One region of the Dyella sp. Tek66A03 genome, then DNA from elsewhere that is predicted to be linked to it. Evidence: predicted binding sites of a transcription regulator. Region 1 holds the regulator's gene; each other region holds the start of a gene.
What was found. The regulator sigma-54, encoded in region 1, starts transcription at its own class of promoters, with help from an activator protein. The targets are predictions, from matches to a motif close to TGGCACGNGCNTTGC.

Region 1 (10,015 bases):
TTCACCTCGCGCGCCAGGGCACCATGCAGTTTGCCGCGCAGCTCGTGCAGCTCCTGTCGCGCGGTTTCCAGCGCCCGGTGCAGGCGCTGCAGCTCGACCTCGACCTCGTCCTCGTTCAACGGGCGCGTGTCGACCAGATAGCGGCTTGGCTGGACCAAACGGGCCCGTCCCAGGGCCATGCCCCGTGCGGCCGTGGTGCCGGTCAGTGTTTGTCTCATGCGTACCCTCCCTGGTGCAGCGACTTGTGCGGTCGGTCAAGCCGGTGGCATCCGGCCACCACGACCTGGGCTTTCGACCCGAAAAGGCAGCACGGCACGACGCATGGGGCCGTGGAAACGGCCTCCTGGCGGCGTGCTCGGGCGATGACTTTCCCCACTCAGGCTCCTTCGTCGAATTTGCGGTCAAACAGGGCGACCACGGCATGGATGGCGGATTCCTCATCCGGCCCATCCGCGCGGACGGTTAGCTGCGTGCCGATGCCGGCTGCGAGCATCATGACGCCCATGATGCTCTGCGCGTTGACTTCGCGCCCCTTGCTGACCAGCCAGACCGTGGATTTGAAGCCCTGCACCAGTTGTACCAGCTTGGCCGAGGCACGGGCATGCAGGCCGAGCTTGTTGGATACCACTATGTCTTGTTCAAGCATGATCGATGAAAATTCCCCCGCGTCCACCGCTGGCGGCGAGCTCCGCCAGTTCGTCTAATGGTTTTTCTGCATAGTTGAGCACGCGCAGCAGCATCGGGAGGTTGAGCCCCGACACACAGCGCAAACGAACCCCCAGCGCACCCAGCGAAAGCCCTATATTGCAAGGCGTGGCGCCGTACAGGTCGGCCAGCACCAGCACACCGTCACCCTCATCGAGAGCCCGGGCATGCTTGGCGGTAAGCGTTCGCATGACATCCGGATCGGCCTGTGCGGGCACTTCCACTGCCTCCACCCGCAAAGGCAGCTTCGGTATCACGTGATGGGCGGCCAGGATCAAAGCCTTGCCGACCGCCTCGTGGGTCATCAGCAGTACGCCGACGCTCATGACGGCGTGCCGTTCCGATCAGTCAATGTAGACAGCATGGCAATCACTCGAGTTCGCGATGGAAGGTGAGCACGCCGTTGCGCTGCGCGCGATAGTGGGCCGCCAGCTTTTCCACCAGGTAGACCGAGCGGTGGCGACCACCGGTGCAACCGATGGAGATGGTGACATAGCTGCGGTCGTCCGCCTCGAAGCGCGGCAGCCAGGCATCCAGCCAGCGCGCCGTATCGGCGAAGTACTCGGCCACCAGCGGTTGTGCCTCCAGGTAGTCGCGTACCTTTGCATCCTTGCCTGAAAGCGGGCGCAGCTTGGGGTCCCAATGCGGATTGGGCAGGCAGCGTGCGTCGAATACGAAATCAGCGTCCAGCGGCAGTCCGCGACGGAACGCGAACGACTGGAACATCAGCGTGAGCCCTTCCGTGGCCTCCGCATAGCCGGTGGCGATCAGCCGGCGCAGCTGGTGCACGTTCATGTCGCTGGAGTCGATGACCTTGTCGGCAATCGCCGAGAGCGAGCGCAGCAAGCGCCGTTCCTCGGCAATGGCATCGGCCAGCGACAGCCCGCGCCCTGACAGCGGGTGGCGGCGGCGCGTTTCGGAATAGCGCTTGATCAGTACTTCGTCACGGCAGTCGAGGAAGATCAGGTGCGCATCGACGCCCTCTGCCGCCAGTTCCGACAACATCTCGGGCATGCGCTTGAGGTCTTCCTCGCGGTTGCGCACGTCCACGCCCACGGCGACGTTGCGGCGCTTGTCGCTCATGCCGCGGCTCACCGCGGCCACCAGCTGTGGCAGCAGGGCGGTGGGCAGATTGTCGACGCAGTAGAACTCGAGGTCTTCCAGCGCGCGCAAGGCCACCGTCTTGCCGCCGCCGGACATGCCGGAGAGCACGATCAAGTGGATCGTGTCGGGCTGGTGGATGGTTTGGCCTGGCGTCATATCGCTCATGAGTTCACCACGGAGGCAGCCGGCGCATCTGGTGCGCCTGGCGATCAATGAAGGTCTGGGCCGGATCGATGCCCTTGCTCTTGAGCATATGGTTGCGCACCGCAGCCTCCACCAGTACGGCCAGGTTGCGGCCGGGCGCCACCGGGATGGTAATCATCGGCACCTTTACTTCCAGGATCTCGCGATGGCCGATGTCGCCGGTGAGTCGGGTGAGCCCGTCGGTGTCCTCTCCTTCGCGCAGCGGCTTCAAGTGCACCACCAGGCGAATGTATTTGGAGGGCTTGACCGCGGTATGGCCGAACATCTCGCGCACATTGAGCACACCCAGTCCGCGCACTTCCAGCAGGTCCTGCAGTAATTCGGGGCAGGCGCCGTCGATCACGTCCGGCGCAATCAAGGTGAATTCGGTAGCGTCGTCGGCTACCAGTCGGTGACCGCGGCTGATCAGTTCCAGCGCCAGCTCGCTCTTGCCCGAGCCGGATTCGCCGGTGATCAGGACGCCGATGGAGAACACCTCGAGAAACACCCCGTGCAGCGTGATCTTCGGCGCGAGCATACGCGCCAGGTAGTACTGCATCCAGGTCAACAGCTCATGGCCGCGCTTGGAGCTGATCCACAGTGGCGTGTTGGTTTCCTCCGCCACTTCCCGCAGGTCGGCGGGAATCGCCTGATCCTTCGTCACGATGATGGCGACCGGCTGGTAGGCAGAGATCTTGTTGATCGCTTCCCAGCGCTGGCGCGCATCCAGGCCGTCGAGGAAGTTCAGCTCCTCGGTGCCGATGATCTGGATCTTGTTCGGGTAGATGACGTTGAGGTAGCCGATCAGCGAGGGGCGGCGCGTGGTGGTGGCGCCGTGTTCCAGCACGCGCGATTCGCCGCGCATGCCGGAAACCCAGCGCAGCGCCATGCGCTCGTGAACGCCATCGTAGAGCTGTCGTGCGGTAAGCCGATCCAAGCCAGGTCCTTTGCGCCGCGGGGTAGGGGGCCGTCTAAGCCCAGGCAGCTACATGGACATTGTGCCAGTTCACACAAGTGGGCGCCTTTTCGCGCCGTTGCCGCCGATATGGCGGGCCCTTGGCTCCCTCTCCCCTTTGGAGGGAGGGTTGGGGTGAGGGGCGGGTGCTCGCGACCGCGCGACAACCGAGCCATATCGCTCGCTGTGCAAGCGCCAAGCTGGCGTGATCGCTCGATTGAAGCGTCATCGCAAGCACCCGCCCCTCATCCCAGCCTTATCTCCCACAGGGACTACCTTCGGGTCGCCCGGAGGGGAGAAGGAGTCGCCACCAGCGAAGGTTGTCGCAGGGAAAGACTTTGCATGGGATCCAAGGAAGGATCCGGCCCGCCCCAGATCGGGGCGGGCCGGGGCAACAGGTCAGCCGTATTGGCGCTCTTCGCGCACGGCGCGCTGGTGCTTGTCGCAGATCTTTTCACGATGCTTGCGCAGCTGGGTGACCAGCTTGTCGAACAGAACATCGATGGAGACGTACATGTCGGCCTCAAGGGCTTCGGCGTGCAGGCTGGCGCCCGAGACGTTGACCGTGCCTTCGGCGCGCTGCTGCAGCTTGTTCACTGAAAGCACGATGCTGAGGCTGAGGATTTTATCGTCGAGGCGGGTAAGGCGGTCGAGCCGGCTGTTCACGTGATCCCGAAGAGCCTGGGTGACTTCAATCTGCTGACCGCTGAGTTGTACTTGCATGTTGCGCCTCCTCTGATACTTGCCGCTGGTCGCGGCTGGGGTCGATGCGCCGGTCGCGGGACCGTGGCCGACACACCTTCAATCGCACCTTCAATTTCAGGGGTGTTCCAAGGGGTCACCATCTCCTCTTCAAGGCAGGGAATTCACTATGCACTTCTATCGCAAAGCCCGCGTTACGCGGACCTTCACCAGGTAGACATGACAGCTTTTCCTTCAGCAAGACTCTCTCCTCTAATGGGGACGTCTTTTATCCCGGCAAGTTCCCGGGACGCCTTGTCGCAGAGGTATTAAGGCGATGCTGATTAAGTATCGCCTCAACTGGCTCGCTGGCGCTCGCTGGAGCTTGGAATGCGCATGCCTTCGCGGTATTTGGCCACGGTGCGGCGCGCAACCTGAATGCCTTTGCGGTGCAGTTCCTCCGCAATGGCCTGATCGGACAGCGGCTTGCGCGGATCTTCGGCACCGACCAACTTGCGCAGCATGGCCTGGATGGCGGTGGCCGAGGCGCTGCCACCGTCTTCGGTGGAGACGCCGCTGGAGAAGAAGTGCTTCAGTTCGAAAGTACCGCGCGGCGTATGGATGTATTTGCGCGTGGTGACTCGTGAAATGGTCGACTCGTGCATGCCCACTTCCTCGGCGACTTCACGCAGCACCAGAGGGTGCATCGCCTCAGGACCGTAATCGAGGAAGGCGCTTTGCCGACGCACGATGGCCTCGGCCACCTTGATCAGCGTTTCCGCGCGCGACTCCAGGCTCTTGATCAGCCAGCGGGCCTCTTGCAGCTGGCCGCGCATCCAGCTGGCGTCGGTGCCGCGCGCCTGCGCGATCAGGCCGCAATAATGCTGGTTGAGCCCCAGTCGGGGCTGGCAGTCGGGATTGAGGCTGACGCGCCAGCGTCCACCTTCCTTGCGTGCATAGACATCCGGTGCCACGTACTCCACTGGCGTCACATCGAGCGCGGCGCCAGGACGGGGATCGAGGCTGCGGATCAGTACCGCGGCTGCCGCGGTGTCGTCCTCGCTGGCGCGCAGCTTGCGCGCGAGCCGCGCGATGTCGTTGCGGGCAAGCAGCTCCAGCTCGCCGTCGACGATGCGCAAGGCCAATTCGCGTTGCGGCAGCTCGGCATCGAACTGTTCCAGCTGGACGCGCAGGCAGTCGCGCAAATCCACACTGGCAACGCCGGTGGGGTCGAAGCGCTGCAGCGTACGCCGCACCTGCTCCACTTCCGCCGCGTTGGCCCTCAGGTCCGGCGGCAGGGCGCCGATCAGCGATTCCATGCTCTCGGTGAGGTAGCCATCCGCACTGAGCGCATCGATCAATACCGTGGCGATGGTGCGCTCGCGCACGCTCATATGCGTGAGATTGAGCTGCCACAGCAAATGTTCCTGCAACGTTTCCGCCGCTGCACTCTGCGGCTCGAAACCGTCGTCGTCGGCATTGCCGTTGCTGCGCGTGGCACTGCCGCTGCCGGAGAAGTCGATCGGATCTTCGCCGCCGCTGTCTCCGTCGCTCCATTCCGGTGCTTCGGCGTCGTCCACCGTGTCCTTGGCGGAGGTGCTGGTGTTGCTGGCCGGCAGCAGATCCACGACCTCACGCTCGTCGCCGTCGACGTCGACGTCTTCCGGGTTGTCCTCGGAAAACTCGAGCAACGGGTTGCCCTCTGCGATTTGCCGCAGCTCGGCCTCCAGCTCTAGCTGCGACAGTTGCAGTAGGCGTATGGCCTGCTGCAACTGCGGCGTCAGGGTGAGCTGCTGATTGAGTCGAAACTGCAGTCCGGGTTTCATGCCAGCTGGGTCGAATGAACTTCCGGGTCATCCTAACGCCTGTGCCCAGGGTCGGCCATAGGTCAAAGGCGGAATCGTGTACTACCTCTGATTTACCGCTGTCGCTCAGCTGTCGCCCAAGTGTTACAAGCGGAACTCGCGCCCCAGGTACACCTCGCGTACCTTCTCGTCGGCAAGAATATGCGCTGGCGTGCCGCGCGAGAGCACTTCGCCATCGTTGAGGATGTAGGCGCGGTCGCAGATGCCGAGGGTTTCACGCACGTTATGGTCGGTGATGAGCACGCCGATGCCGCGCTCCTTGAGATGGCGCACGATGCGCTGGATTTCGCCCACTGAAATCGGGTCGACGCCAGCGAAGGGCTCATCCAGCAACATGTAGCGGGGATGCGCGGCCAGGGCGCGGGCGATTTCCACGCGGCGACGCTCGCCACCGGAGAGGCTGATGCCCTTCTGATCGGCGATGTGCGCGATCTTCAATTCATCCAGCAGGCTTTCCAGCTCGCTGGTACGCCGCTTTTCGTCCCAGCCTTCGCGCAGCTCCAGCACGGCCATGATGTTGTCGGCGACGCTGAGTCGGCGAAACACCGAGGCTTCCTGTGGCAGGTAGCCAATGCCGAGTTTGGCACGTGAATGCATCGGCAGGCCGGTGATGTCCTGCTTGTCGAGCTTGATGACGCCAGCGTCGGCCTCGATCAGGCCGACCACCATGTAGAAACAGGTGGTCTTGCCGGCACCGTTGGGGCCGAGCAAGCCGACCACTTCGCCCTCGCGAATGGAGAAGGCGAAGTCACGTACGACCTGGCGTGCCTTGAAACTTTTTTGTAGACCTTCAGCGGAAAGCATCGATTACGGGTTCCCGGTCGGCTGGGTTGCCGGCTTGGTCGGCGTGGTGGCAGGGGGAGCCGGTACCGGCTTGGCGGTTGGTGCAGCCGGAGCGCCTGGCTTGGTCTTGGGCACGATCACGCCGTGCACCAGGCCGTCGCCACTAGCTTCGCCAGTAATCAGCGCGGTATTGGTGTTGTAGGTGAGCTTGTCGCCATGGAACTCGCCGCGGCCCTGTTGTCGCACCACCGCGTTGCCCATCAGCACGGCAATGCCGTTGACGTTGTCATAGTCGAGCTTGTCGGCATCGCCCTGCATCAGGTTGCCGGCGTCGTCCAGCTGCTCGATGTGCGCCATCTTGCCGGTGACCACGATGCGTGCGACCTGCGTATCAGCGTCCAGATGCAACTTGGCGACGTCGCCGGTGACCTTCATCGTGCCCTGGGTGGCCACCACGTTCCCCGTGAGGGTGGTGATGGTGTTGGGCTGGTTGAAGCCGTCCACGGTCTTGGACGCGAAATTCATCGGCTGATTACGGTCATCCTGCTTGGCCAGGGCCGGCTGCAGGATGAGCAGCCCCAGCAGGCACAGCAGGCTGAGACCCAGCTTGGGTCCTGTTTTTGCGCGGCGGGTACGTGCCGTGGCTTTCATCGAGCAGCTCCAGATGATTGGTGTTGAGGTTGGCACGCATGCCAACTCCGCTAAGTTTACTGTCGCCCTGCACCATATGCGCGGGAGCCGCCGTCTCCATGCGGTTCTCCTTGGGCCAGGCGGTCACGTCCGAAGTATGCATTTCCGCCGCCGCCGTATCGCCAAAGGCGGCGCGATGCATGAACACCGGTCCTTGCAGTTTCAGTAGCGTGCCGCTCTTGTCGACCCAGGCGTACAACGAATTGCCCAGCCACGGGGGTACGCCGGGCTGGTTCGAGGGCATCTCGAAATTCGGCGTATTGATGTACAGCGATTCGTCGTTCTCACGCCGTTCGAGGTGGGGCGCGACCATGTGGAAGCTGGGCAGGCCATCGACGTCGAAAGCCCACAGCTTGAAGTTGGTCAGTACGTAACCCGAGCGGGGTGGTCCGACGAAGTCGCTTTCCTTCGGGCTAGGTGCCAGCCACCAGTACAGCATCTGGGCGCCGCCGGTCGCCAGGCCAATCAACACGATCGCCACCGGTATACCGCGGTCGCGCAGGTATTTGCGCAGATTCAATGCCATCGCTCCCGCTCAGCGGCCGACTTGCCTTGGGCGTGCAGGATCATGTCGCTGATTTCGCGTGCCGCGCCCATGCCTCCGTGAAGCCGGGTACGCCAGTGCGCCTGTTCGAGGATCCAGGGATGGGCGTTGGCCACGGCCACGGCCAGGCCGACGATGCGCATGGGCGGCAGGTCGGGCAGGTCGTCGCCGACAAAGGCCACCTGTTCCGGCGCCAGCGACAGGGCCTCCATCAACTGGTCCAGGCAGGCGCGCTTGTCGGACTGGCCTTGATAGACGTGTGCGATGTCCAACTCTTCGGCGCGCAGGGCGACCGGGTGGCTGATGCGCGCCGACATGATCGCCACTTGCACGCCATTGGCCAGCAGGCGCTTGAGACCCAGGCCATCGTGCACGTGGAACACCTTGGTTTCATGGCCGTCCTCGCCGTACCACAGGCGACCGTCGGTCAGCGTGCCGTCCACATCGAAGACGACGAGGCGGACCTTGGCGGCACGGGCAAGAATGTCAGCGGGTAGGTCGGCCAGGTACATAGGAGGTGTCGGCAGGTGGGCGGAAGGGCGGTACCGTCAAACGTGGGAGCGCTCGGACGGTGGACGCGGCGATGCGGCTTAAGCCTGAAACGGCCGAGAGGCCGGATCAGACCACACGGGCGCGGAGCAGGTCGTGAATGTTCAGCGCACCCACGACCTGCTGCTGATCGTTAACGACCAGCAGGGCGTGAATTTGATGCTTTTCCATCAGCTGCGCGGCTTCGATGGCCAATTTGTCGGCGCTGATGGTCTTGGGGCCGCGCGTCATCAAGGCGGCCACCGCCGATCCGCGCAGATCCACGCCATCGTCGTCCAGGGCGCGGCGCAGGTCACCGTCGGTGAACACACCAAGCAGGTGTCGGTCGGCATCGATGACCGCCGTCATGCCCAGACGCTTACGTGTCATTTCCATCAGTGCCTCGGTCAATGAGGCTTCGGGTGACACGGCCGGAATGCCTTCGCCGGTGTGCATGATGTCGCTGATATGCAGCAGCAAGCGGCGCCCGAGGCTGCCGGCTGGGTGCGAGCGGGCGAAGTCTTCGGACGTGAAGCCACGGGCTTCCAGCAAGGCCACGGCCAGGGCATCGCCCATGACCAGGGCTGCGGTGGTGCTGGCGGTAGGCGCCAGCCCCAACGGGCAGGCTTCGACGGCGATGCTGGCATCCAGATGCACGTTGGCCTCGTCGGCCAGCGAGGAATGGGCGTTGCCGGTGATGGCGATCAAGGGGATGCCCTGTCGCTTGATCACCGGCAGGATGAACAGCACTTCATCGGTTTCGCCCGAATTGGAGAGGGCCAGCACCACGTCCTGCGGCAGGATCATGCCTAGATCGCCATGGCTGGCCTCCCCCGGATGGACGAAAAACGCCGGGGTGCCGGTGGAGGCCAGAGTGGCCGCGATCTTGCGCGCGACGTGGCCGGACTTGCCCATGCCGGTAACCACCACGCGCCCGGCGCAAGCCATGATCAGACGGCAGGCTTCGACGAACTCCGGACCGATCCGCAGCTCCAGGTCGCGGATGGCGGCGGCCTCGGTGGCGATCACGGTGCGCGCATTGCGCACGATAGTCTCGGCGTTGATCGCGTTCTGGCTGGCTGGGGCGATGTGGGCGTTCATGCATCCTCGGGTTTGGTGCCGGAATTTCGTCACTGCCAGAAAGCGCGTGGCGACGTTGGAATATTCCGTTAAATCATGACTTTGGAGGTGGTTGGCAAGCGCTGTGCGAGGGGCGCCGCCTACTCGTGTCGTTTCTGCGCCAGAGGTTTTCCATTAACATGGCATATTCGCATTTTAACGTCATAGTCGACGGCATTGGATTCACCGGCCTTTCGAATCCGCGACGTTGACCCACCATCTGCAAGTGGAATAACCCATCCCATGGACGCTGCCACCATCCAGGCAATGATCGAACAAGGCCTGCCCGGTGCGCGGGCGGCCGTGAATGGCGACGACGGCGTGCACTTCGAAGCTGAAGTGGTGGCTGCACAGTTCGCTGGCAAGCTGCCGCTCGCGCGGCACCGCCTGGTTTACGCCACGCTGGGGGATCTCATGGGCGGTGCGATTCATGCGCTGGCCCTGAAAACCCTCACTCCCGAGGAGGTCGCGGCGCGCCGTTGAGGGCTGCGCTGTGACTCCCAAGCACTTTCGCAAGGACTACGATGGCCAAGATCCTGATCAGTGGCGGCGAGCCGCTCCACGGTGAGGTAGGCATTTCCGGCGCCAAGAACGCCGTACTGCCGATTCTCGCTTCATGCCTGCTGGCCGACGAGCCGGTGGCAATCAGCAACGTGCCGCATCTGCACGATGTCACCACCTTCATCGAACTGCTCGGCCAGATGGGCACGCAACTGGTGCTCGACGACCGCATGAAGATGCACATCGACCCGCGCCCCACCGATCGCTGCTTCGCGCCATACGACCTGGTGCGCACCATGCGCGCCTCGATCCTGGTGCTGGGCCCGCTGGTGGCCCGCTTTGGCGAGGCGGAAGTGT
Region 2 (10,015 bases), 1.3 Mb from region 1:
GTTCGCTCTTCGGCGGCTACCTGGCGCCGTGGCTGATGCGTCGCTTCGGCGCTTCGTTACTGACCTCGCGCAAGCTGGTCATGACGCTCGGCGCATCGCTGATGATGGGTCCCGCTGCTATTGGACTCGCTGATAGCGCGACCTTGGCCATCGTGCTTTTTTGCGTGGGCGGCTTTGCTCACCAGATGTTATCGGGCGCACTGATGACACTCTCAGCCGACATTTTCGATAGCCGCGTCGTAGCCACCGCGACCGGCATGGCGGGTTCGGCGGCATGGATAGGGGGACTCGCGTTCTCGCTCGTGGTCGGCGCGTTGGCGGACCAGCTCGGCTATCACCCTTTGTTTGCGAGCTTGGGTGTGCTGGATATCATGGCGGCCGTGGTCCTGTGGATCCTGCTGCGCGAACGGCAAAACCATCACGGATGAACTTGCTGATCGGGCTGCCCGGTGGCCAGTGACCGTGCTGGACGAAGGTGTTTTCTTCGTGGCCTCGAACGTCACACTACGACGCCCGTTGCCCTTCACCTCGTGGACCGCGTTCACCTGTCTTCACGAATCCTCATGAAGGTGGCGAAGCGAGGCTTGCCGCTTGAGGTCGTGCCGCGGTATCGATAGGTCACCTGACTGCCGACGGGCGGTGGGTTGCCGCGCTGTTCGTCGGTGAAGCCCGAGCCCAATCGGAAACGCATTCCGTCCGGCGTTTCGACCAGCAATGCACCCAGCATGCCGCTGTATTTTCCCTTGCCGGGGAGATGCGCGATCACGCGGGCCTCCGCGTCGTCATAGGGTTTGAACTTCAACAGATCATCGTTGCGCCCTGCGCGATAGAGGGAGGCGCCACGGTGCAGCATCAGACCTTCGCCACCTAGTTGCGCCACCTGATCCAGCCTCGCTTTAAGTGCGGCGTCGTTGGCAACTTTGTATTGCGGGACGTACTGCACCCAGGATACGTTGAGCCTATCTACCGTTCGCTTCAGCACCGCGATGCGTTCGGTAAATGGGCCGTGATGTGCCGGCAGATCGAACACCATGTAACGAACGCGACGCCATGCGGCATCGTCGGCGGGCTGTTGGCGAATGATCGCCGACGCCACCTCGAATTCCCCACGCCCTACCCAAAGCTCGCCATCCAGCGGCGTCTTTGGCCAGCCAGCCGTGAACCAGGCGGGTGAATGGATGGAGGCGCCACTGCGCGTGAGGAGTTTTTCGCCGTCCCAATAGCCGCGCACGCCATCGTATTTTTCGCTGACCCAATAATCGTCAAGCGCGATGCCAGCGTGATAGACGTTCGCCAACATGATCGGCGACGCCACCTGCTCTGCGAGCGCGGGTGGGCTCGTGACAAGCGCGAGCAAAATGAATAACACACCGAGAACGGCGCTGGATCTGGCGGGCTGGCGCATGACGTTCCCCTATCGCAACCTGTTCCAGATGCTGAAGGTACGCCTCCGACTTGGTCGAGGGAGCCGGTGCACTGCCTGCTATTCGGTCGCTGTCCGCCTGAAATCCCTGCCAAGCAAGAACGATCCAGGGCGACGCACGGCACTTCGCGCAGCTTTGAAAAGCACAACGGGCGCCTAGGCGCCCGTTGTTTTTCCCAGCCTCAGAGCTACGCGATCAGAGCGCGTAGTACATCTGGAACTCCAGCGGATGCGTGCTGGCGCGGTAGCGGGTCACTTCCTGCATCTTCACGCCGATGTAGGCGTCGATGAAGTCGTCGGTGAACACGCCACCGGCCTTGAGGAAGTCGCGGTCCTTGTCGAGCGCTTCCAGCGCCTGGTCGAGGCTGGAGCACACCTGCGGGATGTTCTTCTCTTCTTCCGGCGGCAGGTCGTACAGATCCTTGTCGGCCGGTGCACCCGGGTCGATCTTGTTGATGATGCCGTCGAGGCCGGCCATCATCAGCGCGGTGAACACCAGGTAGCCCGAGTTCATCGGATCAGGGAAGCGCACTTCGATACGACGGCCCTTCGGGCTGGACACGTACGGGATGCGGCAGCTGGCCGAGCGGTTGCGGGCCGAGTAGGCCAGCATCACCGGCGCTTCGTAACCCGGCACCAGGCGCTTGTAGCTGTTGGTGGTGGAGTTGGCGAATGCATTGATGGCCCTGGCGTGCTTGAAGATGCCGCCGATGTACCACAGCGCCGTCTGCGACAGGCCGCCGTACAGATCACCCGCGAACAGGTTATTGCCGTCCTTCGCCAGCGACTGGTGCACGTGCATGCCGCTGCCGTTGTCGCCAACGATGGGCTTGGGCATGAAGGTGACGGTCTTGCCGTTCTGGTGGGCGACGTTCTTGATGACGTACTTCATCGTCATCAGTTCGTCGGCCTTCTGCACCAGGGTGTTGAAGCGCACGCCGATCTCACACTGGCCGGCATTGGCCACTTCGTGGTGATGCACTTCGACGACTTGGCCGAGCGACTCCAGCACCTTGCACATGTCGGCGCGAAGGTCACCCAGCGAATCGACCGGGCTGACCGGGAAGTAGCCGCCCTTCACACCCGGGCGATGACCGGTGTTGTTGTCCTCGTACTTGTAGCGCGAGCTCCACGCAGCTTCTTCGGAGCCGATTTCGTAGAACACGCGGCCCATGTCGTTCTGCCACCGCACGGAATCGAAAATGAAGAACTCCGGCTCTGGGCCGAAGAAGGCCGTGTCGGCAATGCCGGTGGACTTCAGGAAAGCCTCGCCGCGCTTGGCGATGGAGCGCGGGTCGCGGCCGTAGGCCTGCATGGTCGACGGCTCGAGCACATCGCAATGCAGCACCATCTGGGTGTGCGAGCTGAACGGGTCGATGTAAGCGGTGTCCGGATCCGGCAGCAGGATCATGTCGGACTCGTTGATGCCCTTCCAGCCGGTGATCGACGAGCCGTCGAACATCTTGCCGTCCTCGAAGGTGCCTTCGTCGATGGAATGCGCCGGGAACGTGACGTGGTGATGCTTGCCGAGCATGTCGGCAAAGCGGAAGTCGACGAATTCGACTTCGTGTTCCTGGATCAGATCGAGAACTTTCTGGGCGGACATGGCAAACCTCGAGGGTTGAAAGGAGAGAACAATGACCCTTATTAGCAAGGCGTGTGCCACGCCATAAAAACCTGGCACGACAGTGACTTAAAGGGTCAGGCCAGCAACGGCCAAGACCGATTTGCACATTAATGGTGCAATGTTGACTGGAGCTTGCCCAAAATTGCGGCAACCGGACAGCGCACTGCCCAGCTTAGCGCACAGCCACGGCACCGGACATCCAGCAAAGCGCGGCAGTCGCCTTCTCCGCGTTAAGGCCCATGGCCTGGCAGCCTTGGCATCGCTCGACCAAGCTTGGAACGAAAAGGGTCGGGCATGTGCCCGACCCTCTTGGTTCCGGCCGCGAAGCAAGGCTCCGCCGCCACTGGCCAGACTTACGGCGAGGCCGGCAGCGTCACGCCACCCGAGGCTGCGGTGCCCTGCAGTCGCACGGCCTGCACCTTGGCACCGGTCGGGATGACCAGCGGCGCACCGGTGGAGTCCACCACGCGGAGCGACTGGAAACCGTTGCCGGTGCTCTGCCACTGGTAGACGTCACCCGTGCTGCCTACCCACAGGATGTCGGCCAGGCCGTCGCCGTCGTAGTCGGCGATGCTGGACATCGCATAACCCTTGGGCACGTCGCGAGTCTGCTGGTCGACCACGGTGAAGCCATTCATGATCCACCAACCCATCTTGTTGTGTGCCGGATTGGTCCAGATCAAGTCGGTCTTGCCGTCACCATTGAGGTCACCGGCGCCATACAGGACGAAGCCAGCTTGGTGATCGGCGACGCGCTGCCTGACGAAGTCACCCGCCTGGTTGTTGATCCATACGTAGACATTGTTGTTGGAAGGATTGGTCCAGACGATATCGGCGTAGCCGTCGCCGTTGACGTCAGCCACGGTGGGCACATAGCCCGGCATGGAAGCCATCGGGGTCGGGGTTTCCACGCCGAAGTGGTAGCTGCGAGCACCGCGGACGAAGACCAGTCCGAGATCGAGCTGCCACCACTCGATCTGGCCCGTGCTGTTGTTCATCCACAGCAGTTCGTCCTTGCCGACGCCATCGAAGTCGCCCGCACCCACCAGGGTCCAGTTCGGATCGTAAGGGTTGCCTACAGCATGGGCCAGGTAGCTGCCTTGCCCGCCCGAACCACTGGACAGCCAGACCTTGAGTTGATCGTCGGGGCCGGTCCAGGCCAGGCTGGCCAGATCGAATCCGGGCACGAAGAAGTTCGGCCCGGTGCCCGACGGATCGTCGATGTGAGGATAGAAGGCGCCGATCGCGCCGATCGTGTAACCCTTGGCGACCGACTGCGACTTGGTTTGTAGCGCGATACTGCCCTTCATCGCGATGTCGGTGAAGATACCCGCCACCGGATCGACCAGCGCGATGTCGCTGTAGCCATCCTGCCCCGGCAGATACGGACTCAGGAAGTCGCCCGGAGAGGCGTAACCGCGCTTGCGAGGCTGGTCGTAGGCCACCATCGCATTGACCAGGTTTGCCACATTGACGCTGCCCAGGCCGGTCGCGTAATCGTAGCCGGCGCCGGTCTTCCAGGCCGGTGCCAGCGCGACATCGCCGCCGTGGCTGAGCACACCAAAGCTGTTGCGTGCCGCACCGCTAAAGCAGTCGCTCGTGCCGACGTAGCAGGGCTCGTCGATGTCGCCCTGGGTGATGTCGTTGAATACGCAATGGTTGGTGAGCGACGTGCCGTTGGACGAATTGCACGCACTCAGCTTGGCCTTGTTCGGTGATGCGTTCGTGCCGTATTCCCTCGCGCCCAGCTCATACAGTGCCGGTGCGATGTTGCCATGGCTCTGACCCGAGGCCTGGTTGATCAAGGCCTGGATGCCAGCCATGGCCGGCGCTGCGAAGGACGTGCCACCAGCGCTGTTGAACAACACGTTGTCCGGATTGCTGTAGTCACACGAGGTGCCCCCAACATTCGGGTCGGACATGCAGAAGATCAGCGCATGGCCATACAGGCCGTTGGCCGCGAACAGGGCGATATCCGGTTGCATGCGCGTAGCGCTGGATGGCGCGCCGTAGACGCCCGTCTGCCAGATCGGCTGGCTCCACAAGACGCTGGGGCCCCCGCTGCCGCCCGCGGTGTTCATGTAGTTTTGGCCTGTGGCGGCGTTGCACGCCGTCACGCCGTTCTTGAGATTGAGTACCGCATCGAGCTTGCTGCTGGCGCAGGAGTCGTTCCAGGTCTGCTCCGGGATATAGCCCAGCGCGGAAAGCCCGCCAGCCAGGTTGGTCGAGGTCCAGTAATGGGCCGTCTTGCCGAAGTCGTCGAAGTCCGTGCCACCTACCGACACGTTGAACGGCGTGGATGACATCGCATTGACGTTGATGCCGAATGATGCGGCGCGTTGGTTCTGGTCGCAGCCAGCCGAGCCTGCATCGCCGGAAGACACATAGACCGTGACGCCTTCGGCTGCAGCCTGCTGCCAGATCAGCCCCACCGTGTTGACGACATTGGTGATGCTGAGGACTTCGCATTCACCGTAGCTGAGGCTGAATACCGGCGGTGGAGGCGCGTCCTGATTGTTGAGCATGTTGAGCGCCGCCGTGAACGGGCCGAACGTGGGGCTGTTGCTGTCATCGCAGGAAGCGAACACCACGTGCGCATCCGGTGCCGCGGCTCCGATCCATTCCGCATCCAGCGCCGCCTCGCCCTCGTCCCCATTGCGGCCCGGGTCTGCGCAGCTGGTGTCGCCGGCAAACGCGACCGGATTGAGATAACTGACCGTGCCCTTGGCGTCAGCCGGCAGGAAGGCGCTGCGGAAAGTCGCGATGTCAGCTGGCAGCACGTCGGTACGCTCGAGCACCGCCACCGTCTGGCCCGCGCCACGAATCGGCGTGGCCTGGCCCCAAAGCGGCTCCACGTTGTAGATCTTGTTGAAATCTGCCGGCGCGACGTCGTAGATGGTCTGCTTGTTCAGATCGCCCGGCGGGACGGTGTAGTCCGGGCTCAAGGCCACCTGCTGCCACTTGCCCGAGTGCTTATCTTTACGGACCACACCGACATTGTGGTACTGCGGTTTTGGAAAAAAGTTGTCCAGCGACGCAACACCCATCACCACCGGCGACAGCGCCTCAGGAATTTGTTGCTCGCTCGTATTCGCGAAATGCGACTCGCCGTTGAGCTGGTAGCTATGCATCTGGGTATGGAAGGCGTTGCCGACTGCCGACGCCGTGCCCGAGAAGCGGATCATCATGCCCGTGGGCAGGACCTTGTCGACCTTCAGGCCCTGCGAGGTCAGCCACTGCGTCACCTTGGTAATGTCCGATTGCGCCGGGCCAAACATCGAGCCGACCTGCGTGGCCGTCAGCCACTGGTGATAATGCGGCGAGCTCGGATTGTTCAGCTCATTGACATAGGCGTCGAATCGGCCTTGCTTTTCCGGACTGCGCTTGAGTAGCAGCGTCATGTTGTGGATAGGCACGGCGCTGGACAGCGCACCCGCATCATTGGCAATGGCGGCCCTGAGTGCACGGCTGCCTTGCACCGTGACCAGGCGCTTGTTATCCACCGCATCGGTAATGCGTGCAGTGTCCGGCGCGAGCGCCGGCACCGCAGTGGCAGGCGCGGTGGCCGCCGTGGCGCCAAGCGGTATGGCGCCAAGCAATAAGAATCCTGCGGCGAGCAAGCCGCCGTATCGAATCATAGGCATGTTCTTTCCTCCCAAAGATGGACGTGCGTCCACAAATTGATGTGTGCCCACCCGTTTCTGGGCAACATCGCGCACCGGCGTCTCACACAAGCCCAGCTCGGCACGGTTTCATCGCACTGACATCATTCAACGATGAAATCGCTTCGTCCCACTCCATCCATGGGCCGCACGATGGTGACTGGCGGACCACAGATGCAGGCCCCCTGCGACTTTCACTGCCGTTTTCCCCAAACCCGCACTGTGCCAACGCCGGGGGCTGGCACAAGAGGGCTCCCTACGGAAAGTAGGGAAGACACTGTTCCCCGTCACGCACGACTTCTTCGCTCGACTTACCAAATCTCATCGCGCAACATCGGCAAGCCGCCGAAGACCTGGCATGCGGACATGCACATTCGCCTCAGTACTGACCACTCATCGAGAAAAGCGATGTGGCACCGCCTTAAAGCCTGGTTAGACCGTATTCCGATCAGTGACCCTGTCGATCGGCGCAACGCCGTCTTCATGCAGATCTTCCTGGCCTTCGAAGGCTGCCGAACGCCACTGATGAAGATCTACTTGTTGTCGTCCGAGTGGGCTTACATGACAGCCGCCTTTTTCGAGAAGACGGCATCGGGCAAGAGCCTTTCCATTACCGTCGACCTGGGAACCGACCTGGCCATGACGGTGGCCGCCTGGCTTGGCGTCTACCTGATCCGCATCGGCAAGTTCAAACAGGCCGTTACACAATTCCTTGCCGTACAACTTGTCTCGGGTCTGTTTGCTTACGGGACCTTCGGATACAAGGTGTCACCAGGCGATTCGCTGCTGGTCATGGCGCTGGCCCTGGGCGGCCTAATGCTCGGGCGTCGTGCGCTATGGGCGATTTATGTCTCGATACTGCTGATCTTCGCGGCAGGCATGACGTCGGATTACCTGCACGATCCGAGCGTGCATCGCGGTGTGTTCGCCGCGTATAGCAGCCTGCTGTTCCGCACGTTCAGCTATGCGCTGATCACGATCATCCTGGACCGAAGCATCGGCGCGCTGCGCGAGGCGCTGGCGGAATCGGATATGCATCGGCGGCAATTGCAGCTGGAGATGTTGGAACGCGAACGCGCGCAGGAACAATTGCTGCACGCCCACAAGATGGAAGCCGTCGGCCAGCTGGCACAGGGCATTGCGCATGATTTCAACAATGTGCTCGGCATCATCCTGGGCTTTGCGAGAGAACGTCACCGGCTGGACGAGCCCGACGCCGAACCTCGCGCGGACGCGATGGCGCTTGCGCAAGCGCTTGCCGGCGTCGAGATGGCTGCACGTCGTGCCGACTCGATCAGTCGCAAGCTGCTCAATTTCAGTCGACGCGACTCTCCCCACGTCGAGATCTTCGATGTGGCAGAGGCCACGTCGGACCTGCATCCGTTGTTGCGCCAGTTGTTTCCGTCAAATGTCTCGATGTCCATCCAGACTCCCGGCTACCCGCTGCCCATCCGCTTTGATCGCAGCCAGTTCGAACTGGCGATCCTGAACATTGCGGCCAACGCCCGGGACGCTATGCCAGAGGGCGGCGGGTTTGAAATCGTCGTGGCGCCGGACGGTCGGGAGACCGTGTCGCTGACGCTGCGCGATGACGGTGCCGGGATGAACGAGGAGACGAAATCCCGGATCTTCGAGCCGTTCTTTACGACCAAGCCGATCGGCAGCGGCACGGGTGTCGGCTTGACTGTCGTCTACAACCTCGTCCGCCACGCTCATGGATGGATCGAGGTACACAGTGCGCCAGGCATCGGCACCAGGTTTCAGATCCGACTTCCGCTGGCTAGCGAAAGTCCTGCAGGAACAGGGGAAATGGCGCGGGCAGGGCTCGCACTCCAGGATGTTCCTTCATGAGTCTCAGGATGACGGCGACCGCTTCGCAACGCGTCAAATGAGCACGAACACATAGCCTTCGCCGTGCACGGCATTCAACGGCAACGGCACGCCAAGCACGCGCTCTACTTTTTTGCGCAACCTGTGGATGAGCGAATCCAGCCGGTGCGGATCAAAGTCGTAGGCATTGGGCGTGAACTTGGCAATCAATTCGCTGCGTAGGACCAATTGATTCGGGGTCTCGAGGAGCGCGGCCAGCAGCCGGCTCTCGGCCTTGGTGATGGCAACGACGCCACCCCCCGGTGAAAGCAGGCACCAGCCGTCAGCATCCAGTCGCCATCGTCCCGTCGCTGGTGACGGTGTGCTCCGCAAACGGCGCGCCAGGCTGAAAAGTGTCGCGGCCAGCACGTCGATGTCGACCGGCTTCGAAAGGTAGGCGTCGGCCCCTTCGGTCAGCCCACGTACTCGATCGATGTTCTCATGCCGCCCCGTCAGCATGACGATGCCCACCTCCGGCCGCAGCGCGCGAACCTGGCGGGCCAGGTCAAAGCCGTCCCCATCCGGCAGGCCCACGTCCAGTACCAGGATATCGGGCCAGTTTTCCGCGGTATGAACCGCAAGGTCCGAGGCCCTGCCAATGGCCACGACATCGAAGCCGAACCTGCGCAGCTGGGGCGTGAGCACGTGATCCCGCAACAAGTCATCATCTTCAAGCACAAGCACTCGAAGCGGGGATGGAACGGGGACATCGGGCAAGACCGGGACACCCATCGTAGATTTCTTCCATGGATAGCAGAAATCAGGCAAGCACGCCCACGATCGGCTCACCGTTGAATCGACTGCGCTGCACGATCGTCCTGCCATTCACAATCGTCGCTCGTGCCTTGTCGGGTGACCGGTGAAGCGCATCGTGATGCTTGCCCTTATGCTATGCCACCGCGTGCCGCTACGTAGCTGGCAGCCACCTTATCCGGAGTCCGTTCCCCGTGAGTGACCTGATCAACGTCATCCTGCTCGGCATCATCGAAGGCATTACCGAGTTTCTGCCGATCTCGAGCACGGGGCATCTGCTGATTGCCGAGAAGTTTGGTCTCGGCGGACGCTCGGACCTGTTCAATGTAGGCATTCAGGCCGGCGCCATCCTGGCGGTGACCTTTATCTATTGGAGCCGCATCTGGGAGCTGTTCACCCGCTGGCGCGAACCGGCCAATCGCGACTATCTGCTGAAGCTGGTGGTGGCCTTTCTGATTACGGCCGTGCTGGGTCTGGTCGCGGTGAAGCTCGGCTTCAAGCTGCCGGAAGCCGTGACACCGGTGGCCTGGGCGCTGGTGATCGGCGGTGTCTGGATGCTTGCGGCCGAGCGCCTGGCGGCGCGGCAGCCGGATCGCACGGAAGTGACCTGGCGGGTGGCCATCCTGGTCGGTATCGCGCAGATGGTGGCGGGTATCTTCCCGGGCACCTCGCGCTCCGCCG
Region 3 (10,015 bases), 100 kb from region 1:
CCTGGCCCACGCCGATCAGCAGGCGCTTGCCGTCGGCTTCGATAATCAGCAGCCGATCGCGTGCACCGATAGCCATCGATTCCACGCAGCGCAGGCGCCGCCCACCGGGCGAGGTGCGCGCCTGCAAGCGGCGGCTCATCCAGCCTGCGGCGAAGATCAGCGCGATAATGCCGAGCAGACTGATCAATACACGCGCCAGCTCGCCACCCACCTGAATGTCAGGTGCTGCGGCCACTGGCGCTACGAGAGCGAGCAACATGCCGGTCACCGCAGCTTGCGCACGCGTTCGGCCGGGCTGATCACGTCGGTAAGGCGAATGCCGAACCGCTCGTTGATCACCACCACCTCACCGTGAGCGACGAGCGTGCCGTTGACGAAAACATCCAGCGGCTCGCCTGCAGAACGATCGAGCTCCACCACCGAACCCTGGTTGAGTTGCAGCAGGTTGCGGATGCTGATGCGCGTGCGGCCCACTTCCATGGCCAAGGTCACCGGCACATCGAGGATCATGTCCAGGTTGACGTCGGCGCCTTCGGCCACGGAGCCGTTGAGCGGGTCGAATTCGACTCTTTGGGTTCCGCCAGCGACGGCTTCATTGGACGGGATCATACGAGGCTCTTCTCCGGGACAAGTTCAGTTGACAGGCGCATCTCGCGACGGCCGGTCGGGGCGTGGAAACGAACGGCGTTACGTCCGTTGGACTGGCCATAACGGCCACGAAACACGGGTACGTCTTCGGCGAAGACGGTGCTCAGATCCGGCACCTGGACGGGAATCACGTCGCCGGGCCGCAGGCGCAAGAAATCGCCGATGTTCATGCGCGTCTCCAGCAGCAGCGAACTCAATTCGACTTCCGCGTCGAGCACTTCTTCGTGCAGGTTCTCAGCCCAGCGATCGTCGCGATCCACGCGGTCGCTCTGCACGCCGGCATCGAGCAAGGTACGGATCGGCTCGATCATCGCGTACGGCAAAGTGAGGTTGATTTCACCGCCGCCGCCATCCAGCTCGACGTGGAAACGCGACACCACCACGGTTTCCGTGGGGCTGACGATATTGGCGAACTGCGGATTGATTTCCGAGTTCATGTATTCGAACTGCAACGGCAGCACCGGCGCCCAGGCTTCGACCATCGACGCGAACAGCTCAGCGAGCATGATCTGGATGACGCGGTTCTCCGTGGCGGTGAAATCGCGACCTTCGATACGCGCATGAAAACGCCCGTCGCCACCGAAGAAATTGTCGATCACGGTGAAGACCAGGCGGGGCTCCATCACCACCAGCGCCGTGCCACGCAGCGGCTTGATGCGGACCAGGTTGAGATTGCTCGGCACGGCCAACCCATGCACGTACTCGGCGAACTTGATCATCCTCACGCCGAGCACCGACACTTCGCAGGTCTTGCGCAACACGCCAAACACGGCGGTGCGGAAGAAACGCGCGAAACGGTCGTTGACCATTTCCAAGGTGGGCAGGCGACCGCGCACGATGCGGTCCTGCTGGGTGAAGTCGTAGGTTATGACGGCATCGGTGGGCAACGGCTCGTCATTGCCCGTCTCGACGGCACCGCCCTCGACACCGTCGAGCAGGGCGTCGATTTCCTCTTGCGAAAGGAGATCACTCATGGACTGTGCGCCCGCCCGTCACTGCATTACGAAACTGGTGAAATACAGCGCTTCGACGCCGGGGCGACCGAGTCGGTCACCGACGATCTTGCGCACGGCTGCCAACGCCTGCGCCTGCAATTTCTGCTTGCCCGCGGAGTCGCTGAGGATGGTGTAGTCCTGGCTGCTGAACAGCATCACCAGTGCATTGCGAATCACTGGCTCGGCATCCTTTGCCGCCGCCAGCGCCGCCGCGTCGTGCGACATCAGGCTGACGCCGACCTGCAGGAAACGCATGGACTGGTCATCGCGGAAGTTCACGACGAACGGCGGATCCAGCGGCAAGTACTGCTCCTGCTTCGACTCAGCCACCTTGGGTTCTGCGCCTTCCGCCGTTGCCTGATGACGTTGCCCCATCAGCACGTATGCACATACACCGGCCATCGCCAGTACCGCCAAAGCCATCACCCAGATCAGCGGCGACGAGCGCTTGGTCGCTGCTGCTGCCGGTGCTTCAAAACCCTGCTCGTTCTGAGCCATGCCAACCCCAATCCCTATCAGTCACGATGCGTCGACACCTCGCTAAAAGGCGCCCCATGCCCTCTGATAGCAAACGCCATGCCATCGCTGGAAAACGTTGCGATTGCTGGGTTTGCGGGATCCCGCAGGGCGCCGCGGCGCTTTCTTGACGCGCGTCGGGGATTAGTCGCGACGTGTTGGCGACGGTTGTCGGAAGCTCGTCGCGGGGGCTGGTGTTGCGCGGATACCGCGCTGGTCGTGGTCCCATTCGATCGCCCGACGAGCACAAAGCGTCCGATCACGCAGCCGTTTTGCCCGTCATCCCAGCGGCTCTCAACAGCCGAAGGGCTGGTCACGCTGGAGGCGCTTCACAACAGCGCAGCTGGTCATCCAGTGACTTTCGCTCTGGTGTTTTATTGCCACGACCTGGCTCGCCTGCGGCGGGCGTCCGACCATCTGCCGACGGCCGGGTCACTTTCTCTTGCTTGCCCAAGAGAAAGTAACCAAAGAGAAGGGCACCCCCGCTTGGCGCTTGCCGAGCTGTTAGCTCGGCAAGTCCGTGAGGGTCGGCCGGGCTTTTCGACAGGGCATCCTGCCCTGACGAAAAGGGATCGACATCCCTGTCGATCCCCCTGCGGGCCTGATCGTCCGACCCTCACCGCCGCACAGGGGGCCCGAAGGTCAAAAAGCCAAACCCGAGGGCTCGAGCAGCGCGGTGCGCTGCTCATCGGTCTTGTGCTGTTGCTTGAGCTTTTAGCTCTTGGCACTTCGGGCCCCTTTGGCGCGCGGGTGGGTGGAGGAAAAGCCCGCAGGGTGGCCGGCAGGGATGCCGGCCAGTTTGTCGTCAGGGCAGGATGCCCTGTCGACAAACCTCCGTAACCCACCCGCGTACCTGGAGGGCGTTAGCCCGGAAGGCGCGCCATCGGGGTGGCCTCTCTTTTGGTTACGTTTCTCTGGCCAAACAGAGAAAAGTAACCCGGCCTCCGGCAGGAGGACGGAAGCCCGCGGCAGGCGAGCCAGGTCGCGGCGACGCTAAACCAGAGCGGAAGCCACTGGATGACCAGCTGCGCTGTTGTAAAGCGCCTCAAGCCTTCGCCGGAATGACGAGCAAATACGACAAATGTCGCGGCGGAATTAAACGGCCGAAAGAAACCCTAGATCAGGCAAACGTATCCAACAACCCCAGCGCCTGCACCACCGGCGCCGCCACCTGGGCGACATCCCCATCGTCCGCGGCCCCGGCATCACCGCTGCCCGACGAACCCGGTGTAGCCCCCTGCCCCGCGCCGCCATGGTTACCCTGCTCCACCTGCGCCTGCCCCAAGGTAAGACCGTGGTGGGCCAGCATGGAGTCCAGCTGACTCAGCGTCTGCTGGACCGCGTGCACGGCATTGGGATGTTGCGCGATGAAGCTCACGTCGACGTGGTCGTGCCGCACACTCACCTTCACCTCGAGCTGACCGAGATCCTCGGGATGCAGCGTGATACGTGCTTCCTTGATGTCCTGGCCACCGAGCCAGGCCACGTGCTGGCCCAGCTCCTGCGCGAACGACGGGGTGCCCACGGATGCATTCATGGTCACGGCATGAGGCGTCGCGGCGATCGGTGCCGATGCCTGGGCTTGCATGAAGGGCGCGGTCAGATTGCGCAGGGCATCGAGTGGATCGCTGCGATCGCCTCGCGCCGAGGTAGCCGGTGTGGTTTGCGCGGCAGTCGCGAGCTTCGCGTCAACTGCGGTCGTCATGGGGGTCGTGCCGTCATCGGCGGCGCCCGCCAGGGCGGATAGCGCGCTGTCCTGCAATCCGTCGGTTGCTGTTGATGCATCCGCCGCGTCGCCGGCATCGGCTTGAGCAGATGCCTGGATTGCCCCCGTTAGCGGCATGCCGGGCATGCCCGAAACCTGTAGGGTCGAAGCGGTGACGGCCGCACTCTCGCTGCCACTGGTTGCCGGTGCCGCTGGCGTCGGAGCCGCGTTGGCGGGGATGCTCTGGCCGAGCAGTGCGAGCATCGCCGCCGCTGCACTGGTCGGCGGGTTCGCGTTGGTAGTCGTGGCTTGCTTGTCGTCGTCCTTGGAGTCCTTGCCCGCGGGGTTCCACGGCTTGCTGGTCGGCATCGATGTTGACGCGGCTGCCGCCGTGGATGTCGTGCTCGACGAGGGGGACGTCGACGCATTCGCTGCCGAGGCCGCGTGGGCCGACGCTGAAGGTCGTTGCGCCGATTGCTGTTGGCGTGCCTGATGCAGCGGCGCGGCGAAAGCGCTGGGCGATCTACCGTCGGACGAGCTGTTGCCTGCCGATGCAGGTACGGATGGCGCGGACGGCGGCGTCACGTTCGCGGCAAGGGCAAGCGGTGGCGTCATGCGGAATTCTCCGGGAAGGCATGGGGACGCGCCGTCTTCATGACGACCACCTCTGATGGGAGCGACGATGCTGCATGCGCTCGTCGACCTCGGCTTGCTCGCGGCGTTCCTCGCTTTTGCGCTCCTGCTCACGATAGCGATCGATCACGCTACCCAACGCGCGTTCGCGCGAGTGTGCGTCGTGCCACTGGCCCCGGACGTGGTCCAGTTGCCGGTGCAGCCGGGCGACCTCGGTGGTCTGCTGGGCGATCACCTGGTCGATACGCTCCACGAACTGGCGGCGGTTGAGCAAGGCAGCGACGCTGACCCCACCGGACGTGTCGGCGTACTCCTCCCGGTAGCGGCGCAGCTCGGTGAGCTGCTGCTCCGCCTTGGCCACGCGCTGCTGCTGCTCGGCCAGTCGCTGCATGGCTGTTTCCTGGCGTTCGCGCGCGACGTCGGCGGCGGGTTGCAGGCGATTGGCGCGCGATGTCACGGCGTGCCTCCGGCGGTAAGCTGCTCAAGCCCGGCGATGGCATCGGCGAGCGACATCGGCGCATCCACTTCTTGTTGCAGGAAATCGCGCAGGCGCGGCCACATGGTGATGGCGTGATCGACCTGAGGATCGGAACCCTTCTGGTACGCACCGACGGCGATCAGATCGCGCTGCTGACGATACGCCGAATAGACCTGGCGGAATCGTTGGGCCGCACGCAAATGCTCACGTGTCACCACGGCCGGCATCACGCGGCTGATCGACGCCTCGATATCGATGGCAGGGTAATGACCCGCCTCGGCCAGATCGCGCGAGAGCACGATATGACCGTCAAGAATGGCGCGCGACGCATCCGCGATCGGATCGTGGCGGTAGTCGTCGCCTTCGGTAAGCACGGTATAGAACGCAGTAATGGAACCGCGGCCTTCGGCGTCGTTGCCCGCGCGCTCGACCAAGGCCGGCAGCATGGCAAACACCGACGGCGGGTAGCCCTTGGTGGCTGGCGGCTCACCGATGGCGAGTGCGATCTCGCGCTGGGCCTGCGCGTAGCGCGTAATCGAGTCCATCAGCAGCAGTACGCGCTGGCCGCGATCGCGAAACCACTCCGCGATGGCGGTGGCGTACTGCGCACCACGCAGGCGCTTGAGCGGCGGCGCATCGGCGGGAGCCGCCACGATGACGGCACGTGCACGGCCTTCGGCGCCCAGCGTATGTTCGACGAATTCCTTGACTTCGCGGCCACGCTCGCCGATCAGCCCGACCACTACGACATCGGCGTCGGTGTAGCGCGTCATCATACCGAGCAGGGTCGATTTGCCGACGCCTGAGCCGGCGAACAAGCCCAGGCGTTGGCCGCGACCGACGCTCAGCAAGGCATTGATGGCACGCACCCCCGTATCCAGCGGTGTATCGATGGGCTTGCGCGCCATGGGATTGATCGGCTCGCGCTTGAGCGAAGCGTGCTCTTCCACGTCGAGCGGCCCCAAGCCATCGAGCGGCACACCGTCGGCGCCGATCACCCGGCCAAGCAAGGCCATGCCGACCGGCAGGCCGCTGGTATGTGCGCACGGACGCACGCGTGCATTCGGCAGCACGCCGTGCATCTCGGTCACTGGCATCAGCAACAGACGCTCGTCGGCAAAGCCGACCACCTCGGTGTCCAGTTCCTTGCCGTCGGCTGTGGCGACCATGCAGCGTGCGCCCAGCGGCGCCTCGCAGCCCTCGGCCTCCAGGGTCAGCCCGACCACCCGGCGCAGGCGACCTTCGACCGTGAGCATGCGCGTACCGCTGGCGCGCTGCCGACGGCGCGCCAAGCGTTCCTGCCACAAGCTAGCTGGCGACTCGTCGGCCGGCGGGTTCATCCGCGCACCTCGTCGGCATCGGCATCAATGTCTTCCGCCTCGGCGCCGATCACGGCATCGACCACGGCGGCCATGCGAGTTTCGACCCGTGAATCCAGGCGCGAGCGTTCGCTTTCCAGCATGCAGTCGCCGCGCTCCAAGCTGCCGTCAGCAACCAGCTGCCAGTCGGGCTCGGCTACGTGCAGCGAACGCAGCAGGGCGAGATCCTCGGGGTGCAGACGCACGCGCAATTTCGTCGTCGCGGCCGGCATGACCAGCACGGCCTGCCGTATGGCTTCGACCACCAGGTCAGGCGACACGCGTAACTCATGTGCGACCACCCGCCGCGCCACGGTCATGGCCAGGCGCGCCAGTTCCAGCTCCACCAGTTCATCCATGGAGCGCAAGGGTCGCGCGGCGGCTTCCAGGATCCAGTCGAGCCGCGCCATGCGCTCATTCAACACATCGCGCGCTGCGACCAGGCCTTCCGCATGCCCGGCGGCGTAGCCTTCGTCGCGCGCCTGTTGTTCCAGCGCTTCGAGGTCGCGCACGGTAGGTTGCACCGTCGCTTCGGCGGGTGCCACCTCCGCCACCGGCGGCGTACCCATCTCGGGCGGCAGCCAGCGCTGGAACGAGACGACGTTGTCGCGATCGAGGACGGCGCTCATGCGACCAACTCGTCACCGGTGCCGGAGAGATTGATCGCCCCCGAATCGGCGAGCTTCCGCGCGATGCCGAGCACTTCCTTCTGCGCGGAATCGACCTCGCTCACACGCACCGGACCGGACACCTCCAGGTCGTCGCGCAGCATGTCGGCCGCGCGCTTGGACATGTTGGCGAAGATTTTTTCGCGTACGCCCGGCTCGGCGCCCTTGAGGGCGGTGACCAGGCGCGCCGTGGGCACTTCGCGCAATAGCGTCTGCATGCTGCGGTCGTCCAGGTCGCCGAGGTCTTCGAACACGAACATCAGTTCTTCAATACGCCCACCCAGGCCCGAATCATGCGTGCGGATGGCCGCCATCAGTTCGTTCTCGCGGGTGGTTTCCATCGCATTGAGAATATTCGCCGCGGCCTTGAGGCCACCCACGCTGGCCGACTTGAGCTTCTTGGTATTACCTGAGAACTGGCGTTCCATGATCTCATCCAGCTCGTTGAGCGCGTGCGGCTGCACGCCGTCGAGCGTGGCGATACGCATCACCGCGTCGCTGCGCACGCGCGGCGGCAGGTAGCCAATGACTTCGGCGGCCTGGTCGGGCTCGAGATGGGCCAGCACCAGCGCGATGATCTGCGGATGTTCTTGGCTGATCATTTCGGCGATGGCGCGGCTCTCCATCCACTTGAGCGATTCCAGGCCCTTGCTGGAACGGCCCAGCAGGATGCGGTCGATCAGGCCACCCGCCTTGCTCTCGCCCAGCGCATTGACCAGGATCTTGCGGATGTATTCCTCGGTGCCGACGCCGAGCGAGGTGTGGCGGCCCATGTCGTCGTTGAGGCGATCGAGCACTAGCTCCACCTGCTCTCGCGACACGTTGGTGAGGCTGGCCATGGCCGAACCGACCGCCTGCACGTCACGCGCACTGAGATGCTTCAGCACCTCCGCTGCGTCCTGCTCGCCCAGCGTGAGCAGCAGGATGGCCGCGCGCTGCGCGCCGCCGATTTGCAAGTCTGCCTTCATAGTCCGTTCCACCCGCTTGATTGCGTACCCGACCCGGGTCGATGTGCCGCGGCGATACACGCGGCGTTGCTACGGCATATCGACCGTGCGCAAGCATTCCAAAGCCTTGCGACGCTGGTGGCGCGCGATGGCGAAATGCGCGTGTCATCAACCACCATCTTCGACCACCCAGTTCTTGACCACCTGCGCCACCTGTTTCGGGTTTTCGCCGACCATGCGGCGCGCCAGTCCAATGCGTTGCTCGTAGGCAATCGCCGGCGGGATGGCCAGGCGACCCAACTCATTGCCATCGTCTTCGTCATCCACACGGACGGAAATCGTCGACGGTGTCTGCTGCTTCGCCAACGCAAGGCCCTGGCCCGGCGCCGCCGGACGCCCCAGGCCACGCAGCAGTGGTCGCAGCAGGCCGAAGGCAACCAGCAGCGCAATCAGCACGCCGATACCCTGCTTGATCAGATCGAGCATGCCGGGCCGTTCCCAGAACGCCATCGGCGGTGGCGCGACATCACCCGAGACGTCCTGATGGAAAGGCTGGTTGATCACGCTGACGTTATCGCCGCGGGCCTCGTTGTAGCCCACGGCATTGCGCGCGAGCGTGGTGAGGTGCTCAAGCTCCTGCGCGGTGAACGGCACGCTCTTGTTGCCCTTCTCGCCCGGCATGCTCTTGTTGTCGACCACGACCGCCACGGTGAGGCGGGCAAGCCGGCCGGCCGGGTCGCTGACATGACTGATGGTGCGATCCAACTCGTAGTTGCGCGTGGCGCTACTGGTCGTCTCTCCCGGTCCACTGGACTGTTCCGTGGTCGCCCCTGCCTTGCCGGGGGCCTTGCCTGCCGCCGGGCGCGCAGCTGTCGGCTGGGCCACCGTATTGGGCGGCTGGTTGCTGAGTGCACCCGCCACGCCGCCATCGCTGGCGCCACCCGTGCGCTGCTCGCTATTGGTCTGTTCACTGCGCAACGCGGGATGTTCATGGCCGTAGGTCTCGGTGGCCTTCTCGGTCTCGCTGAAGTCCAGGTCCGCGTAGACCTGCGCACGCACCTTGCCCGGCCCGACCAGTGGCGTCAGCAGTTCTTCGATGCGTTGCGCATAAGTGTTCTCGATGCGTGTTGCCAGGCGCAGGCGCGTATCGCCCACGGCACTGGCGCTACCTGGATCGGTGCTGGTGAGCAGCTGACCTTGCTGGTCGACCACCGATACCTGCTTGGGATCAAGGTTGGGCACGCTCGATGCCACCAGGTGCACGATCGCCGCTACCTGGCTCGAATCGAGCTGACGCCCCGGATACAGCGTAACCAGCACCGATGCGCTGGCCTCGTGGCTATCGCGAATGAACGCCGATGGCTTGGGCAGCGCCAGGTGCACGCGTGCCGCGCGTACCGATTGCAGGCCCGCGATCGTGCTGCCCAGATCCGTCTCCAGCATCTGCTGGTAGCGTGTGCGCTCGGCCAGGTCGCTCATGCCAAACGGCGAATCGCTACCCGGCACCGTGGTGCTGGAAGCGCTCCCTTGAGGCAGCCCCTGCCCGGCAAGCCTCAGGCGAATCGCCGCCAGATCGGACGCCGGCACCATGATCGAATTGCCATCAGGGCCCAAGGTATAAGGCGTGTTGGAAGCCTGCAGCGCCTGCGTTACGGCAGCCGCATCTTTCTGTTCGAGCCCGGCATACAGCAAGCCGTAATTGGGCCCGCGCGACCACAGCACCACAGCCACACCCAGCGCGACCGCGCCCGCCACACCGATAAGCAGCAACAGCTGACGCGTGGCCGGTGTGCGGGCAAGCTGTTTGAGATCCAGGCGAGCACCGGCCTTGTCGTCGGTCGTCGCTAGGGCGTTATCGGCCATGAAGACTGCTCGTGCTCTGGGGAAGGGAGGGCTGCGTCATGGAACCGGTCAGACCGGCATATTCATGACGTTGTTGTAGGCATCGACGAGCTTGTTGCGCACCTGGGTCAGTGTGTTCAACGAGAGATCGGCCTTCTGCACGGCGACCATGGTGCGACCGAGATCGGCGCCGGGTTCGCCACGCTCAAAACTGGCGGCCATGCG

Region 2: glnA (type I glutamate--ammonia ligase) is a predicted target of sigma-54. The motif match lies at 3,074-3,088, and genes of this name have one in related genera.
Region 3: ACT01B_RS16670 (flagellar basal body-associated FliL family protein) is a predicted target of sigma-54. The motif match lies at 2,211-2,225, and genes of this name have one in related genera.

Annotation. Positions count from the first base shown of each region.
Region 1 is NZ_CP199584.1:3,819,461-3,829,475, reverse strand. It holds gene ptsP (phosphoenolpyruvate--protein phosphotransferase) at 1-218, opposite strand, end outside; gene ACT01B_RS17195 (HPr family phosphocarrier protein) at 377-646, opposite strand; gene ACT01B_RS17190 (PTS sugar transporter subunit IIA) at 639-1,031, opposite strand; gene rapZ (RNase adapter RapZ) at 1,075-1,974, opposite strand; gene hprK (HPr(Ser) kinase/phosphatase) at 1,979-2,881, opposite strand; gene hpf (ribosome hibernation-promoting factor, HPF/YfiA family) at 3,347-3,670, opposite strand; gene ACT01B_RS17170 (RNA polymerase factor sigma-54) at 3,985-5,454, opposite strand; gene lptB (LPS export ABC transporter ATP-binding protein) at 5,578-6,297, opposite strand; gene lptA (lipopolysaccharide transport periplasmic protein LptA) at 6,301-6,801, opposite strand; gene lptC (LPS export ABC transporter periplasmic protein LptC) at 6,815-7,486, opposite strand; gene ACT01B_RS17150 (KdsC family phosphatase) at 7,483-8,022, opposite strand; gene ACT01B_RS17145 (KpsF/GutQ family sugar-phosphate isomerase) at 8,129-9,139, opposite strand; gene ACT01B_RS17140 (BolA family protein) at 9,401-9,640, shown strand; gene murA (UDP-N-acetylglucosamine 1-carboxyvinyltransferase) at 9,682-10,015, shown strand, end outside.
Region 2 is NZ_CP199584.1:61,335-71,349, reverse strand. It holds gene ACT01B_RS00315 (MFS transporter) at 1-428, shown strand, start outside; gene ACT01B_RS00310 (DNA ligase) at 542-1,405, opposite strand; gene glnA (type I glutamate--ammonia ligase) at 1,620-3,029, opposite strand; gene ACT01B_RS00300 (protease pro-enzyme activation domain-containing protein) at 3,404-6,694, opposite strand; gene ACT01B_RS00295 (sensor histidine kinase) at 6,854-8,563, shown strand; gene ACT01B_RS00290 (response regulator transcription factor) at 8,597-9,259, opposite strand; gene ACT01B_RS00285 (undecaprenyl-diphosphate phosphatase) at 9,529-10,015, shown strand, end outside.
Region 3 is NZ_CP199584.1:3,715,029-3,725,043, forward strand. It holds gene fliO (flagellar biosynthetic protein FliO) at 1-259, opposite strand, end outside; gene fliN (flagellar motor switch protein FliN) at 265-609, opposite strand; gene fliM (flagellar motor switch protein FliM) at 606-1,622, opposite strand; gene ACT01B_RS16670 (flagellar basal body-associated FliL family protein) at 1,641-2,141, opposite strand; gene ACT01B_RS16675 (flagellar hook-length control protein FliK) at 3,280-4,479, opposite strand; gene fliJ (flagellar export protein FliJ) at 4,517-4,954, opposite strand; gene fliI (flagellar protein export ATPase FliI) at 4,951-6,315, opposite strand; gene ACT01B_RS16690 (flagellar assembly protein FliH) at 6,312-6,962, opposite strand; gene fliG (flagellar motor switch protein FliG) at 6,959-7,951, opposite strand; gene fliF (flagellar basal-body MS-ring/collar protein FliF) at 8,117-9,811, opposite strand; gene fliE (flagellar hook-basal body complex protein FliE) at 9,860-10,015, opposite strand, start outside.